Thalassobaculum sp. OXR-137: one gene and its partner. The protein of the gene in region 1 interacts with the protein of each later gene in a pairwise test. Links are inferred from orthologs where the notes say so. Each region holds a gene or a part of one and is shown on either strand. Other genes may lie near its edges.

Region 1 (3,108 bases):
ACAGCTCTGGCCTATATCCCGCTGGGCGCCGACTCGACGCTGGTCCGCCTGTCCGCGCCGATCGACCTGCCCGCGATCCCGATCTACGACGGCGTCCTGCCGCGGGAGGGTGCGGCCCTGGCCCAGGCGGGCTACAGCGGCGACCGCAGCCATGTGCTGACCGTCGACCCGGCCTGCTCGTTCCTGGGCACTCGCCCCGGCGGCCAGTGGCGGCACAATTGCGAGGCGGTGGCCGGCGACTCTGGATCGCCCCTGCTGATCGATCGGCCGGAAGGACTGAGCATCGCCGCGATCCATGTCGGCCGGATCGACGGCACCGGCGACGCCGAGCCGGTAAGCGCGGCGCAGATCGCCAGGCGGATCGCCGCCCTACGCTAGCCGGATTTCCTGCCATGGGCCGGCGCCAACGATTGTTTCCGCCTCTTGATATCGCCGGATCGCGCGACCATCTTTATCGAAAGCCGATGCCGCAAGGATCGGTGCGTCCGGATCGCGCGACAGCGGATCCGGGGTTCGAGCCGGGCCTGTCGCCCGGACCGGATGTCTCGCTCGCTTGAGGGGATTGCCGATGGCACGCATATCCATGTTCAACTCGCCGCTCCTGCTCGGTTTCGATCATTTCGAGCGGGCGCTAGACCGGGTCCAGAAGGCCCAGTCGGACGGGTACCCACCGTACAACATCGAACAGACGTCGGAGTCAGGGCTGCGGATCACCCTCGCGGTCGCCGGCTTCACGATGGACGATCTCGAGATCCATCTCGAGAACAATCAGCTCGTCGTCCGCGGCCGTCAGGCCGAGGAAGACGGCAAGGTCTATCTGCATCGCGGCATCGCCGCCCGTCAGTTCCAGCGGACCTTCGTGCTTGCCGAAGGGATCCAGGTCGACTCGGCCGAACTGGACAACGGCCTGCTGCATATCGACCTGCAGCGACCGCTGCCCGAAACCACGGTGAAGACCATTCCGATCAAGGGAGCCCGCCGCAAGGCCGACACGATCGATGTCGATGCCGAGCCCGCGGAGGCAGGAGAGTAAACATGTCCGATACCAATCACGCGTCGAACCGCCAGGCCCTGGCCGCGATGTCCCCGCAGGATCTGGGCACCCTGGGCCTGAACCAGGTGGCCTTCATCAAGCCGGTGCATGAGGAAGGGGCGGAGCACTATGTGGTGCACGCCGCCGACGGCATGGCCGTCCGGCTGTTCCCGACCCGGGAGCTGGCCGAACTGGCGATCCGCCAGAGCGACCTGCAGGCCGTCAGCCTGCACTGAGGCCCGGCACCCCCGCGGCGCGGTAAAAATCCTTCCCTCTTCCCGACTTCCCGGACGCCCTCGAACCCTGTTCGAGGGTGAGCCGGGATCCTGCGATTGACGCCAGGGCACGGTCCTGGATAGCGGCGGGGCCGCTTCCAGGAAGTCGGTTAAAAATGAACCATGGAAAAAGAGCGCCCGCCGCTCAGGCGGCGTGGCTGGCCGCCGCGGCGCTGAACAGGGCGTAGATCGCGTCGGTGCTCTCGCAGCCGCGCAGCTTGGTGCAGACCGCGCGGTCACGCAGCAGCCGGGAGACGCGGGCAAGCGCCTTGAGATGGTCGGCGCCGGCCGCTTCCGGAGCCAGGAGCAGGACCACAAGATCCACCGGCTCGTCGTCGATCGAGTCGAACTCCACCGGTTTGTCGAGCCGGGCGAACACGGCATAGAGCCGATCGAGCTTGGGCAGCTTGCCGTGCGGGATGGCGATGCCGTGGCCGACCCCGGTCGTGCCCAGCCGCTCGCGCTCCAACAGCACGTCGAAGATCTCTCTGGCCTCGACCCCGGTCAGCGTGGACGCCTTGCGCGCCAGCTCCTGAAGGAGCTGCTTCTTACTGGTGACCCGCAGGTTCGGAAGGATACCGTCCGTCGAGATCAGGTCGGTGATGTCCATGCTCGTGCTCGCTCTTTTGGCCGTCCAGCCCCCTGAACCGCAGTCAGGGGGCCGACGAAGTCGGAATCGTGCTCGACAGTGACCTGCTTCGGACGCGTCCGTCTATTGGAACGCGTTTAGTCTGCGCCGGTTGCGCCGGCAGGATCCACCCAGCCGACATTTCCGTCGGACCGCCGATAGATCATGTTGATTCCCCCATGCCCGCGGTTGCGGAACATCAGCGCCGGGGCGCCGGACAGGTCGAGGCGCATGACCGCCTCCCCCACCGTCAGGGTATCCACCGCCGTCTCCATTTCGGCGACGACGACCGGGGACCAGCCATCGGGCTCCGGCGCCTCTTCGGCCTCCGTCTCAATCTCTGCCGCCAGGATATACTGTTGCGCAGAAATTACATCCTGTGCATGTCCGCGGTGATGGTCGCGCAAGCGACGCTTGTAGCGCCGAAGACGCTTGCTCATGCGTTCCGCCGCCGCGTCGAACGCGGCATGGGCGTCGGAGGCCTTGCCTTCACTCTGGACCGTGATGCCCTTGCCCACATGAACGACGATATCGGCAATGAACTGGCTCGCCGCCTTCGTCATGGTCACCGTGGACTCGATCGGATCGGAGAAATACTTGGTCGCGATCTCCCCGATCTCGGTTTCGATCCGCTCACGCAGCGCGTCACCGACGTCGAGTTGTTTGCCCTGGACAGAAATCTGCATGGTCATTTCCAATCTTGCGTCCGCCCTTCGCATAGGTGGGTACGGACACTGGGTTTCGCACGAGCTAAAGCTGCTCCGCAGCGCGATTTTCTCGCCGCGCCGGCGCCACCCATTCCGGTCCCATCTGAGCGAAGCGCCGGAACCTAAGTGTAGCGCGTTTCAAGGTCAACAATCGAGTCATGCCGCTCCCCTGCCCGCTATCTGCGGCCGGCCATCACCGCCTGTCCGACCTTCTCGCGGCGGCGTTGCACGCTTGAGGGAATGCGCATTGCTTCCCTGTACTTAGCAACCGTTCTCCGGGCGATGTCGACACCGTCTGCCCGCAATAGTTCGACGATCCGGTCGTCGGACAGGATGGCGTTGGCCGGCTCGCCATCGATCAGCCCCTTGATCCGATGCCGCACCGCCTCGGCCGAATGGGCCTCGCCGCCGGCCGCCGAGGCGATGGCGGAGGTGAAGAAGTACTTCAGTTCGAAGATGCCGCGG
Region 2 (3,208 bases), 2.1 Mb from region 1 along the record:
CCCTGGAACTGGCCCATAAGGGCACGCTGCTGCTGGACGAGGTGGCCGACATGCCGTTGGAGACCCAGGGCAAGATCCTGCGGGTGCTCCAGGAACAGTCGTTCCGCCGGGTCGGCGGCGACACCGAGGTCGAGGTCGACGTGCGGGTGATCGCCGCGACCAACCGCGACCTTCAGCAGGAGATGAGCGCCGGCCGGTTCCGCGAGGACCTGTTCTACCGGCTGAACGTGGTGCCGATCCGCGTGCCGCCCCTGCGCGAGCGGCGCGAGGACGTGCCGATGCTCGCCCGGCATTTCGTCGTCCTCTCGGCCGAGGCCAGCGGCATGGCCGCCCGCCCGCTGGGCGAGGACGCGGTCGCGGCATTGCAGGCCTACGAATGGCCGGGCAACGTGCGCCAGCTCCGCAACGTGGTCGACTGGATGCTGATCATGGCCGGCGGCGGCGCCCGCGAGCCGATCCGCGCCGACCAGCTTCCGCCGGAGATTGGCTCCGCCACGCCGGCGGCGCTGCGCTGGGAGAAGGGCAGTGAGATCATGGGCCTCAGCCTGCGCGATGCCCGCGAGACCTTTGAGCGCGAGTATCTGCTGGCCCAGGTGAACCGCTTCGGCGGCAACATCTCGCGCACGGCCTCCTTCGTCGGGATGGAGCGGTCGGCTCTGCACCGCAAGCTCAAGTCACTCGGTCTGCAGCAGGCGGAAAAGCCCGTCCGTCAGTCCGGCTGACCTCCTCATGAAAGTCATCGCTCGATGAAAGTCGTCATCTGCGGGGCCGGTCAGGTCGGCACCAGCATCGCCCGTCACCTTGCCGGCGAGAACAACGACGTCACCGTGATCGACCAGTCGCCGGAGCTGATCCAGAAGCTCAGCGACACCCTCGACGTGCGCGCCATCGCCGGCTTCGCCTCCTATCCCAGCGTGCTGGAGCAGGCCGGACTGCGCGATGCCGACATGCTGATCGCGGTGACCTACAGCGACGAGGTCAACATGGTCGCCTGCCAGGTCGGCCATTCGATCTTCAACGTGCCGACCAAGATCGCCCGCGTGCGCAACCAGGACTATCTGCTGCCGATCTGGGCCGATCTGTTCTCGCGCGAGCACATGCCGATCGACGTGATCATCTCGCCGGAGCGCGAGGTGGCCCGCGCCATCGGCCGCCGCCTGCAGGTGCCGGGTGCGCTCGACGTGGTCCCCATGGCCGACGGCAAGGTCCGGGTGGTCGGCGTGCGCTGCGACGAGACCACGCCGATCATCCACACACCCCTGCGCCAGCTCACCTCGCTGTTCACCGATCTCGCCGTGGTCATCGTCGGCATCCTGCGCGAGGGCAAGGCGATCGTGCCGAAGGCCGAGGACCAGATGCTGCCGGGGGACGAGGTCTATTTCGTCTGCGACAGCCGTCACCTTTCCCGGGCGCTCGCCAGCTTCGGCCACGAGGAGCCGGAGGCGCGCAGCGTCATCATCGCCGGCGGCGGCAATATCGGCCTGACCCTGGCCGAGGAGATCGAGCGCGAGCATCACGGCGTGAACGCCAAGGTGATCGAGTTCAACCGCGCCCGCGCCCGCTCGGTGGCCCAGTCGCTCCAGCGCACCATGGTGCTGAACGGCGACGTGCTCGACCCGGAGATCCTGGAAGAGGCCAACATCTCCCAGACCGAGACCTTCGTCGCCGTCTCCAACGACGACGAGGTCAACATCCTGAGCTCGCTGCTGGCCAAGCGCTCGGGCTGCAAGCGGACCGTCGCCCTGATCAACGCCTCCACCTACGCGCCGCTGATCACCCAGCTCGGCATCGACGCCGTGGTGAACCCGCGGGCCATCACCGTCTCCACGATCTTGCAGCACGTCCGCCGCGGCCGGATCCGCAGCGTCTATTCCCTGCGCGAGGATTTCGGCGAGGTGATCGAGGCCGAGGCGCTGGAGACCTCGGTTCTGGTCGGCCATCCGCTGAAGGACGCCAAGCTGCCGAACGGCGTGATCGTCGGCGCCATCGTGCGCGGCGAGGAGGTCATCGTGCCGCGCGCCGACACGGTGGTGCAGGCCCGCGACCGGGTGGTCGTCTTTGCCACCTATGAAGCGGTGAAGAAAGTCGAGAAACTGTTCGCCGTCCGTCTCGATTTCTTCTAGATATCCCTTACTTCCTTCCTGTCTCCCATCTCGCCCAGCCGGAGGTCCCATGTCCCGGATCGCCTATGTGAACGGCCGTTTCCTTCCCCATTCCCATGCCGAGGTCCATGTCGAGGACCGGGGCTACCAGTTCGCCGACGGCGTCTACGAGGTGGTTCTCGTGCAGAACGGCGTGATGGTGGACGAGATGCCGCATCTCGATCGCCTGGACCGCTCGCTGGACGAGCTGCGCATCGCCCATCCCATGAGCCGGGGCGCCCTGCGCTCGGTCATGCGCGAGCTGGTGCGCCTGAACCGGATCCGCAACGGGCTGGTCTACATGCAGGTGACCCGCGGCGTGGCCAAGCGCGACCACCCGTTCCCGAAGAACGCCAAGCCGAGCATCGTGCTGACCGCCAAGCGGATCGCCATGCCGAGCCAGGAGACGGTCGAGAACGGCGTCAAGGTCATCACGATCAGGGACATTCGTTGGGAACGCTGCGATATCAAGTCGGTAGCGCTTCTTCCTAACATTCTGGGCAAGCAGCAGGCTCGCGAGAACGGCGCCTTCGAGGCCTGGCAGGTGGACGAGGACGGCAACGTCACCGAGGGCACGTCGAGCAACGCCTGGATCGTCACCCAGGACGGCGAGCTGGTGACCCGGCCGGCGACCCACGACATCCTGAACGGCATCACCCGGCTGTCGATCCTCAAGCTGGCCGAGCGCCAGGGCCTGAAATACGTGGAGCGGGCGTTCTCCGTCGAGGAAGCCAAGAAGGCGCGCGAGGCCTTCGCGTCCTCGGCCACCGCCTTCGTCACCCCGGTCACCCAGATCGACGATGTGGTGATCGGCAACGGCAAGGCCGGCACCCTGTCGCGCGGCCTGCGCGACAGCTACATGGAGTACGCGGCCGGGGAAGGGGCCACCGCGTGAGTCGACTGCCGCGTCCCGACGCGGTGCTGTTCGACTGGGACTCCACGCTGGTGGACAATTGGGGCGGCATCACCCGCGCCCTGTCCACCACCTTCAGCGAGTACGGCCTTGACCCCTGGGACGAGGCGCAGGTTCGGGCGAACGCCAAGCTCTCCATGCGCGACAGCTTCCC

Evidence for each region.
Region 2: the proteins of ptsN (region 1) and trkA interact in binary tests that used the Escherichia coli proteins (3 or more experiments, as listed by UniProt). The link is inferred for Thalassobaculum sp. OXR-137 from one-to-one orthologs.

What each region holds. Positions count from the first base shown.
Region 1 is NZ_CP139715.1:1,798,759-1,801,866, reverse strand. Bases 187-2,978 are described here. They hold ptsN (PTS IIA-like nitrogen regulatory protein PtsN), read right to left. Parts: upstream 1,919-2,978; coding sequence 1,454-1,918; downstream 187-1,453. Other genes in these bases: rpoN (RNA polymerase factor sigma-54), read right to left, coding at 2,820-2,978; hpf (ribosome hibernation-promoting factor, HPF/YfiA family), read right to left, coding at 2,035-2,622; T8K17_RS08480 (DUF1150 family protein), read left to right, coding at 1,036-1,269; T8K17_RS08485 (Hsp20 family protein), read left to right, coding at 569-1,033; T8K17_RS08490 (trypsin-like serine peptidase), read left to right, coding at 187-378. Also shown: more of T8K17_RS08490, read left to right, coding at 1-186; more of rpoN, read right to left, coding at 2,979-3,108. UniProt on the Escherichia coli protein: Seems to have a role in regulating nitrogen assimilation.
Region 2 is NZ_CP139715.1:3,928,311-3,931,518, reverse strand. What follows is about bases 43-2,934. They hold trkA (Trk system potassium transporter TrkA), read left to right. Parts: upstream 43-746; coding sequence 747-2,123; downstream 2,124-2,934. Other genes in these bases: dat (D-amino-acid transaminase), read left to right, coding at 2,173-2,934; T8K17_RS18305 (sigma-54 dependent transcriptional regulator), read left to right, coding at 43-722. Outside these bases: more of T8K17_RS18305, read left to right, coding at 1-42; more of dat, read left to right, coding at 2,935-3,036; T8K17_RS18290 (HAD family hydrolase), read left to right, coding at 3,033-3,208. UniProt on the Escherichia coli protein: Part of the constitutive potassium transport systems TrkG and TrkH. May regulate the transport activity of TrkG and TrkH systems. Binds to NAD(+) and NADH.